Regions from separate parts of the Streptomyces sp. NPDC059477 genome, predicted to be linked through region 2. Evidence: riboswitches for the same ligand, from Rfam matches in the RefSeq annotation. Region 2 holds a riboswitch; the other holds the start of a gene.
The links. A riboswitch is a leader RNA that binds a small molecule or an ion and turns the genes downstream of it on or off. The one in region 2 is predicted to bind cobalamin.

Region 1 (5,090 bases), on a different contig from region 2:
GCCCGCCCCTCGCACACGCCGAAGTCCAGCCCGGTGAGCACGGCGGGCCCGTCCTCGTACCCGAAGGAGACGCCCCGCAGGGCGACCAGAGGGACATCACTCATCTCAGCGGCCTTTCAGTACGAGGGTCAGGGCGCCCAGCGCGACCAGCAGCGCCACGCTGCCCGCCACGAAACGGGCGGACACCCGGGCCTCGGGGACCAGCACCCGCAGGGTGCCGTCGTAGCCGCGCCCGGCGAGCCCGGCCTGGAGCCGCGCGGCCCGGTCGAAGGCCCGCACGAACGCGGTCGCGCCCAGCCCGGCCAGCGAGCGCCACCGCGCGGCCCGCGTGGTGTGCCCGAGCCGCGCCCCCTGCGCGTCCCGGATCCGCCGCACCGAGTCCAGCAGCAGAAAACTCATCCGGTACGTCACCAGCGCCACGTCCACCACGGGCGCGGGCACCCCGGCCCGCACCAGCCGGGGCAGCAGATCGGACATGGGGGTGGTGAACGCGAACAGCAGCACCCCGAGCGAGGCGGCCGACGTCCGCAGCAGCAGTTCCCCGGCGCGCACCGGCCCGCCGTCCGCGAGCCCGACGAACCCGCCGGGTCCGCCGACCCGCACCAGCAGCGGCAGCGCGCCGGTCACACAGAAGCCCAGCGGCACCCGGTAGGCCCGCCACAGCTTGCGGCCGGGCACCCCGGCCGGGCCCAGCAGCACCGTGAGGGCCGCCGCCAGCACCAGCGCGGCCCCCGGCCAGGGCGGCAGGGAGATCGCCAGCACGGTCAGACCGAGCCCGAGCACGGCCTTGTCCACGGGATGACGGCGGCGCCAGCGACTGCTGTGCGCCGCCGCGTCGATCGGCAGCACGCGGGCTCAGCCCCGGGAGACGGCCGCACCGCCGCCGCCCTCGGCGCCCTCGGTGCCCCCGCCGCCCTCCCGGGCCGCCGCCGCCCGCTCCTCGCCCTGCCGTCGTCCGCGTCGCAGTCCGAAGTAGTAGGCGAGCACGCCCGCGCCGATCGCCGCCTGCAAGGCGAACAGGGCCGACTCGATCTCCCCGGACGGCGGTTCGTACAGCGGCGAGAACCAGGGCTCGTAATCCGGCCGGATCTCGGTGATCGCCGTCTCCGCCTCGGCGTCGGCCCCGGCGAACGGCTCCTCCTTGTGGTCGCCGAGCCCGAGGGCCAGCGGCAGTACCGCGAGGGCGGCCACCGCGAGCAGCAGCAGCGCATTGATCCGCGTAGCGCGCTTCACTTGGCCACCGCCTCCTGCTCGCCCTTGCGGTGCTGCTCGCCCTTGCGGGTCAGCAGCACGCCGAGCCGGGTCAGCTCGCCCTTGCTGGACTGCACCAGCAGCCGCATCACCAGCACCGTGAGCAGACCCTCGCTCACCGCGAGGGGGATCTGGGTGACGGCGAAGATGGCGCCGAACTTGCCGAGCGCGCCCACGAATCCGCTGCCCGGGTCGGGGAAGGCCAGCGCGAGCTGCACACTGGTCACGCAGTACGTGGACAGGTCGGCGACGAAAGCGCCGAAGAACACGGCGACCATCAGCGGCACGTCGTAGCGGCGCAGCAGCTTGTAGACGGCGTAGCCGGCCCAGGGCCCGACGATCGCCATGGAGAAGACATTGGCGCCGAGCGTGGTCAGCCCGCCGTGGGCCAGCAGCAGTGCCTGGAACAGCAGGGTGATGGTGCCCAGCACCGCCATGATCGGCGGCCGGAACAGAATGGCGCCGAGACCGGTGCCGGTCGGGTGGGAGCAGCTCCCGGTGACCGAGGGCAGTTTCAGCGCGGACAGGACGAACGTGAAGGCCCCGGAGGCCCCGAGCAGCAAGGTGCTCTCGGGATGCTCCCTGACCTCACGGGTGAGTGAACGGACTCCGTGGACGACGAACGGCGCCGACGCGACAGACCAGGCGATCGCGTGGGCCGGGGGCAGAAAACCCTCGGCTATGTGCATGGCTCAGCAGACCCTCTCCAGCACCTCGTGGATGGACGACGCGCCTTGGCCGGTCTCCTGGCTGACGGGTACCACCGCCCATGCCCCGCCTTCCCGGATCACAACGATCCAGTGGCTGCCCGTGAGGGCCGGAGCCGGACTTCCCGATCACAGTGGCGAGGGCCGCACCGGCATCACACCGGATTTCCCGTTCACCAAGGCGTGGCGACAGTAGTGCGCGGATCGGGCCATGACAAGCAGGGACGGACCGGGCGCAGCGGCCGGAGCCGGCGTCGCCGGGCGGGGCCTGGACCGGAGCCGGACGGGTGTGGGCTATCCCACCTGTCCCAGCCCCCTGTCCCACCCACCCCACCCACCCCGCCTACCCCACCTGTCCGTCCTGCGCTCTCGCCGTCGCCGACGGACTGGGCGCGGGGGAGGCGGTGTTGACCCCCAGGTCGGGGCGCGGGGCGAGGACCACGACCGGGGCGCCGGGCTGCGGGGGCGGCGGGGTCAGCTGGTCCTTGGGGAGCTTGGGCGGGGTGGTCTGCTGGAAGTTGACCTGGTCATGGTTGACCAGCCCGGTCTTCTCCAGCACGGTGATGTGGTCCAGCACGGTGTCGTTGGCGAGGTCGGCCAGCTGCCGTACCAGCGTGTTGCGGGTGTTGGCGCGGGTCTTGGCGACCACGGGGAAGATCTGACCGTGGGTGACCCGCATGATCTGCACGGCCGTGGAGTCGAAGGACCTGCCCTGCTCGGCGGCGACCGTGGCCACGAACTGCTGCTGCTGGGGGCTCGCCTGGTTCGGCAGCGTGATGTCGAGATCCGGCGCGATCTCGTGGCACAGCTCGTCCAGCCCGGCGTGTCCGACGATCAGATGCTTGCCCGCCTCCTTCATCTCCGGTGTCGTGCCCCGCTCCATCGCCAGCTCGCCCAGCGGGTACTCCCAGAGCCCGGCGGCCCGCACCTTCACCACGAAGTCACGGTCCGCCTCGGTCAGCGGCCCCCACTGGGTGTTGGCGATGATCCGGTTCTGGTCACCGGCCGTGTTCTCGACCCCCAGCATGGCCGGATAGGCGAGCGCGGTGAGGGTAAGACCCATGGCACCGAAGACGAAGACGCTCCCCACCTTGGTGCGGGAGATGGGCATGCGGCCTCCTGACACGAACGGGCACGTGCGGCGGGTACGACACGTTCGACCTACAGGGCACGTACGACGCGCACGACTTGTACGACAGGAGATACGGACGCCCGTCCCGGATCCGTCACCGGGGCGGGAGAATTTTCCCCGGCGGACCTGTGCAGTACGTCACACATCTGTCCGAGCCGGTCGCACACCGTGTCGCTGTTCGGCCGAACGGGTGACTTGCCGTAAGAATGGCTGGTGCAGGAGATGAGAACGAGGCAGATCGGGGGGAGCCGGTGAACAGTCGCGACGTCACCGATGAACAGTGGGAAGGGCTCGCTCAGGTCGTACCCCTGAGGGGACGTGACGCCTGGCCGTCCGCCGTGGACCACCGGGCCCGGCCGGACGCGGAGACCGAGGCGCGCCGCCGCTTCGTCGTCCTGCGGGTCAATATCTTCGCCGACGCCCGCGAGGTCGCCGAGACCCTCATGGCCGGCATCCCGGTCCTCCTCGACCTCACCGGCGCCGAGGGCGATGTCGCCAAGCGGGTCCTCGACTTCAGTACGGGCGTGGTCTTCGGCCTGGCCAGCGGGATGCACCGGGTGGACCGCAATGTCTTCCTGCTGACCCCGCCGGGCACGGAGGTGCAGGGCCTGATGGCGGGGGTGGGCGGGCCGGGCGCCTGAGGGCCGGGTCCCGGCCGGACGCCACGCCACGTCACGTCACGTCACGTCACGTCACGCTTCGCCCGTTCGTAGGAAGAACGCGGCGCCGAAACGGTTCAGCCGAGTACGACCGTCATACGTTCACCGGCATGCCCAGGTCCGTCGAGGGGCGTCCCGGCGGGGCGCGTCCGTATCTCACCGAGTTGCGTCTGTCGGCGTTCGCCGGCCATCTGCGGGGTGTCTTCCCGCTGGGGCCGGTGACCTTGTTCGCGGGGCCCAGCGGGAGCGGGAAGAGCAGCGCGCTGCGGGCGTACGAGGCGCTGGCGCGGCTCGCCGGGGGAGCGGAGCTGGGGGAGGTGTTCGCCGACCCGGGCGCGTGCGTTCCCGAGCGGGCCCGGCCCGATGCCCAGCGGCGCCGGGGATTCCGTATCGGCTGCACGGCCGACGGGCCCCGGGGGCGGGTACGGCTGGACGTCGCCGTACAGGCCGAGCCCGATCTGCGGATCGTGGGCGAACGGCTCTCCGCCGACGGGGTGGTGCTGCTGGAGACCGCGCTGCGCGACCCCGGCCGCCGGGCGGTGCAGGCGGCGTGGCACACCGCCGGATCCGCCCAGGTGACCCGCGCCCCGCTGCCCGACGACCGGCTCGGCACGCCGTTGCTGCCGCTGCGGGTGGCGGGGCGGACCGAGGGACAGCGCCGGGTGCTGGCCGCCGCCGAACAACTGGTGGTGGCCCTGCGGTCCGTCTTCCCGGTCGATCCCCGCCCCGCCCGGATGCGCGACCCGGTGCCCGTCGGCGCCGCCCGGCTGCGCGGCGGCTGCGACAACCTCGCCGGGGTGCTGTGGCGCCTCCGCGAGGAGGAGGATTGCGGGGGCCGCCACGCCCGCTTCGTCGCGGCCGTCCGTTCCGGCTGCCGGGGCCCGGTGCGGGACGTGTACGCCGAACCGTGCGCGCCGGGCACGGTCCGCGCCCTGCTCGACCGTGGCGCCGGACTGCGTACGGAGCTGGCCCGGCTCGGCGACGGCGAGTTGCGGTATCTCGCGCTCGCCCTGGTGCTGCTCACCGGCCCCGGCGTGCTGGAGGTCGGCCCGCCCGGTGAGGTGCCTCCGGCGCTGCGGTCCCTGACGGTGCTCGCCGACGGCCTCGACCGGGGCCTGGACGCACGTCAGCGCGCCGAGCTGCTGCGGCTCGCCACCGACGCGGCCGGGCCCGGTCACTTCCGGTGCGTCGCGGCGGTGAGCGACGCCGACTGGGCCCGGGGAACGCCCGGGGTGACGGTGGTACACCTTGATCCGTGAGTGATGAATCAGTGAGCGGTCAATCAGCGAGCGGCGCATCCGGGAGCGGGGAATCCGGCGGTGGTGGACGGCGACTCGACGT
Region 2 (5,090 bases):
CGGCCCGCCCCGCGCTGCCGCGGGCCCGGCCGGCGTCCTCCTTTCCCAGGAGCAGGCCATGTCCCTCACCCTTCCCGGAACCCGGAACCTCGCCGTGCGGCGTGGTCTCCTCACCTCGGTCGCGGCGCTCGGCGCGTTCGCGCTGAGCACCCTGCCCGCGGCGGCGACCGCGACCCCGGCGCAGATCGCGACCTCCAAGACCAACGGTGTCGCCTATCTCAAGACCCTCCAGGCGGCGGACGGTTCGTTCGCCGGGTCGGGGCTGTCCAACGAGTGGGCGTTCAGCGCGTTCGCGGCGGCCGGGACGGCGGCCGTGGACGTGACACCGGGCGCAGACGCCACCAAGAACGCCAGAACGGTCTACCGCGCCCTCCTCTCCACCAGCACCTGGCCGTCCGCCACCCCGGTCGTCACCGACTACGAGCGCGCGACCCTCAACGCCTACGCGGCGGGCATCGACCCGGCGAGGGTCTCCGCGTCCCGCAACCTGATCGCGGACATCTACCGCTACTGGCAGACGGCGGAGCCGGGTTACTTCGGCCCGTCGGCCAACTTCAACGGCACGGTGTTCGCGGCGCTGGCCCTGAACGGCGCGAAGACCCAGTCCGGCCAGGTCCGCGTCCCCCAGTCCCTCCGCGACTCCCTGATCACCCGTATCCGGGCCAACCAGCACAATGACGGCGGCTGGAACTACGGCAAGGCCGAGGGCAACCCGACCCAGCTCGCGGCGGCCGGCGACATCGACATGACCGGCGCGGCGATGGCGGCGCTGTGCGTGTCCGGCGTCCCGAACACGGACCCGGACATCACGCAGGCCAAGGCGTTCCTGAAGAGCAAGCTGGTGGCGAACAGCGGTGCCTTCAACGCCATGTTCGGGGCGAACACCGACTCCAACGGCTGGGCGGTGTCGGGCCTGAACGCCTGCGGCATCAACCCGCAGACCGGTGACTTCCTGACCTCCCTGGGCCGGACACCGGTGGACTTCCTCATCGCCCAGCAGTTCAACCCGGGCGGCGGCTTCAAGTACCTGCCGACCGACACCGCCCCCGCCGCCTACGCGTCGATCGACGGCCTGCGCGCGGTGGCGGGCGGCGGCTTCACCTCTCCCCCGCCGGTCCCGGTGACGTCCGGCGCCCCGCAGTGGGTGGGCCAGAGCACGTTCACCTCCGGTACGGCGACGAGTCTGCCCCTGACGGTGGACGACGGCGCCGGGGGCCTGAAGGTCTGCTCGGTGCCGGTGACCCCCACGGGAGGTACGACCACGCTGGGCGCGGTGCTGGACGCGGCGATCACCGGGGCCACCCCGTCAGGCTGCGTGACCGCCCTCACCCCGGCCTCCGGCACCGGCACGATCACCGCCCTGAACGGCAAGGCCAACAGCGGCACGAACACCTGGAAGGTGAGCGTCGACGGCGCCCCCTTCACCGCCGCCACCCGCCAGAGCACGGTGAACGTGGGTGACACGATCGCCGTGCGCTGGGGAGCGTGAAAGGCCAGAGGCTCAGAACGCCGTCCAGGTGAACGCCACCTGATCCCCGGCGTTCAGCTTGAACTGGCAGCCACCGACGGGGGTGGGGACACCGTTGACGGAGATGTTCCAGTAGGCGACCCCGCCCCCGCTGACGTTCTTGATGGTGTCGACGGAGTAGTCGTCGAACGACGCGTACCAGGTGCCGTCCCAGGTGAAGTGACGCTTGCGGGCGGCATCGTCGAGAGCGGCGGTGGGCGTCGGGACGGCGGTGGGATTGACCCCGCCGTTGGTCCCGTCGCATCTGTGGGTACCACCGCTCACGGTGGTCACGTCGTGCCCCTTGGTCCTCACCTTCCCGTTGAACAGCACCCCGTCCGGCCCCTGCACGGTGAGGGTGACCTTGATCGGGGCGTTCGTGTTCACGGCCGGGGCGGTGGTCCTGGCCGACGCTCCGGTGTCGGCATGGGCGACGGCCGGGCCGGAAACGAGGGCGAGCCCAAGGACGGCAGCGGCGGCGAGAGTACGAGAGACGGCTGTGCGCGGCATGACCGGGCCTTTCGGTGCGGTACGGCGGTCCACGCCCGTCACCGAAGAACGCACCCACGCCACCGGTTCACCGGAACCGGGCGGGACGGCCCTCTCGGCTTCGCGCTGTAGACCATGACAGGGAAGCGGTACGCACGGCACACGCCGGGTTCCCCGACTCACGGCCCCAAGGACCGCACACGGTTGCAGGTCAGCGCCGGATTCCCACCGGCTTTCCCCAGTCGCGCACCTGTTCAGTTGTGACAAGCCTTTGGATTCTAGGGCGTGTTGGCGTCCCTCGCCCCGGACTCGGCCATCATGTCCAGCACCTTCGGCTCGGCCCACCCGGTCCCGCCGCGTGAGCGACCTTTCTCGGTCATCTGCGCCGAGCCGGTCCCTACACCGGCTGCTACCGTGTCATGTCTCTGACCCAATCGAGGGGGCGGGTACTCATGACCAGGCCATGGGAAGCCGATCCGGCCACGACGTTCAAGCGGCGACTGGGGAAGTCTCCGCAGGAATTGGGGATCACGACCGACAATCCCGATTGCCCCGACATCTGGGAGCTGGCGAACGGGGACATCGCCGTCGTGGGCCGGGACCTCACGGAATCCCTGGGCGAGAAGCTGCCGCCAGGGGTCTCGGTGGGGACGGACGAACGGCTCGTGGTCATTCCGAGGAACATGCTCATCGCGGCGAAGCCGGATATCCCGAGCGCTTGATCACTATCCCGAGCGCTTGATCGCTGCTCGATGACGAGATGAGGGCGGGGCGCGCCCCGCGCTCTCTGGAGCACCTCACGCGCTGCGTTTGCGGGCCGTGGTCTTCTTGGTCGGGGTCGGCTTCGTCGTGGGTTTCTTGGTGGTGGATTTCGCCGTCGGCTTCTTGGCCGTGGACTTCGCGGTGGTGGGCTTCGCGGTCTTCTTCGCTGTGGACGCGGTCTTCTTCGCGGCCGTTTTCCCGGTCGCGGGCGTTTTTGCCGTCGTGGACGTCGACTTCTTCGCGCCCGTCTCCTTGGGGGCCGCGCGGGGTGTCCTGCGGGCGGGCAGGGTGCGGACCTCGGCCTCCTCGCCGGGCCGTGGTTCCTCGCCGCGGGATTCCTTCGCCGCGCGGACGCTGCTCTCCAGGGCCGCCATGAGGTCCAGGACCTTGCCGCCGGAGGCGGGCTCGGGGAGGGAAGGGGGGGCCTCGCCGGCCACCTTCGCGGCGATGACCTCCTCCACGGCCTCGCGGTACTCGTCGTGCAGATCGTCCAGGTCGACCTCGCCGAGGGTGGCCATCAGGGCGTCCGCCAGGTCCAGTTCCTTGTCGCGGACCGTGACGGAGGCGTCGGGGGCCACGCCCTCGGGGGCGCGTACCTCGTCGGGCCAGAGCAGGCCGTGCATGGCGATGACGTCGTCCAGCACCCGGAGCATCCCCAGGCGCTCCCGGCCACGCAGCGCGAACTTGGCGATGGCGACCTTGTTGCTGCGCTTGAGCGCCTCGCGGAGCAGGGTGTACGGCTTGGCCGCGGGGGTGCCGCTCGCGGCCAGGTAGTAGGCGGTGCCCATCTGGAGCGGGTCGATCCGGTCGGCCGGCACGAACGCGACGATCTCGATCGTCTTCGCCGTGGGGATGGGCAGCTGCGCCAGGTCCTCGTCCGTGATGGGGATGACCGTGCCGTCCGCGTCCTCGTAACCCTTGCCGATCTCGGCCTGGCTGACCTCGCGGTCCTCCAGGTCGCAGAACTTGCGGTAGCGGATCCGGCCGCCGTCCTCCACATGGATCTGGCGGAAGGAGATGGAGTGGCTCTCGGTCGCGTTCACCAGCTTGATCGGGATGCTGACCAGGCCGAAGGAGATGGCTCCGTTCCATATGGATCGCACGATCAGCACCTTTCGAGGCCCGTAAAATAGGCGAATATGGTTGATTTCGTGTGATTCTCATCGTATGACGCCTATCACCGAGGTGGCGGGGCGGCGGCTCGCGCTGAGCAATCTGGAGAAGGTGCTCTATCCGGCGACCGGGTTCACCAAGGGCGAGCTGCTGCACTACTACGCGACCATCGCCGACGTACTGCTGCCGCATCTGCGCGACCGGCCGGTGTCCTTCCTGCGGTATCCCGACGGGCCCGGCGGTCAGGTGTTCTTCACCAAGAATGTGCCGCCGGGTACGCCCGAGTGGGTCACCACCGCCGAGGTGCCGCGCGCCGAGGGGCCGGCCCGGATGGTCGTCGTCCAGGATCTGCCGTCGCTGATCTGGGCGGCCAATCTGGTCACCGAGTTCCATACGCCCCAGTGGGTCGTCCAGGCCCCGGACGTCGCCGACCGGCTTGTCCTCGATCTCGATCCGGGGGCGCCCGCGACCGTCGTGGAGTGCTGCGAGGTGGCGCTGTGGCTGCGGGAGCGGTTGGGGGTGGATGGGATCGAGGCGTATGCGAAGACCTCGGGGGCCAAGGGGCTGCATCTGCTCGCCGCCGTGCGGGGGGCCGGGTCCGGGGAGGTGTCGGAGTACGCGAAAGGGCTCGCCCTGGAGGCGGAGCGGGCCCTGCCCCGGCTGGTCGTGCATCGGATGACGCGGAGCCTGCGGGGCGGGAAGGTGTTCGTCGACTGGAGTCAGAACGCCGCGCGGAAGACGACCGCCACGCCGTACACCCTGCGGGCGCGGGGGGAGGAGATGGTGTCCGCGCCGGTCACGTGGGGGGAGGTGGAGGGGTGTGGGGTGGCGGCGGAGTTGGAGTTTCGGGCGGGGGATGTGGTGGATCGGGTTCGGGGGTTCGGGGATCTGATGGCGGGGCTCTGGGGGGCTGGTGGATCGGGTTTGCCGTGAGGGGGTGGGGGCAGCGGTTGTCGGCGGGGTGCGGGTGGTGTGTGGGTGCTCGCGCAGTTCCCCCGCCCCTGATGGCGTTGCGGTGATCGGAGGTTCCAGCGGGCCCCACTGCCCTGCAGCGACGCCCGGTCCCTCGGCCCAGGGGCGCGGGGAACTGCGCGACCAGCCACCTCCCAGCCGCAGACGAAGGGCCGCCCCCCTCACACCCGCCCCCAGGCCCTCCGGTCGCGGGCCATCGCGTGGAGGGCCTCCACGTCCGCCGGTTTGAGGACTCCGCCCTGGCGGG

Region 1: another riboswitch for cobalamin. It lies ahead of ACFXAZ_RS16905 (energy-coupling factor ABC transporter permease); the one in region 2 lies ahead of ACFXAZ_RS26240 (DUF4430 domain-containing protein).

The regions. Positions count from the first base shown of each region.
Region 1 is NZ_JBHYUG010000028.1:73,096-78,185, forward strand. It holds gene ACFXAZ_RS16890 (energy-coupling factor ABC transporter ATP-binding protein) at 1-104, opposite strand, end outside; gene cbiQ (cobalt ECF transporter T component CbiQ) at 106-849, opposite strand; gene ACFXAZ_RS16900 (energy-coupling factor ABC transporter substrate-binding protein) at 856-1,233, opposite strand; gene ACFXAZ_RS16905 (energy-coupling factor ABC transporter permease) at 1,230-1,940, opposite strand; cobalamin riboswitch at 1,970-2,154, opposite strand; gene ACFXAZ_RS16910 (DUF4142 domain-containing protein) at 2,302-3,069, opposite strand; gene ACFXAZ_RS16915 (cell division protein SepF) at 3,297-3,731, shown strand; gene ACFXAZ_RS16920 (AAA family ATPase) at 3,860-5,008, shown strand.
Region 2 is NZ_JBHYUG010000059.1:21,648-26,737, forward strand. It holds gene ACFXAZ_RS26235 (hypothetical protein) at 59-1,489, shown strand; gene ACFXAZ_RS26240 (DUF4430 domain-containing protein) at 1,502-2,017, opposite strand; cobalamin riboswitch at 2,143-2,283, opposite strand; gene ACFXAZ_RS26245 (hypothetical protein) at 2,449-2,718, shown strand; gene ACFXAZ_RS26250 (Ku protein) at 2,794-3,870, opposite strand; gene ligD (non-homologous end-joining DNA ligase) at 3,926-4,804, shown strand; gene ACFXAZ_RS26260 (nuclease-related domain-containing protein) at 5,005-5,090, opposite strand, start outside.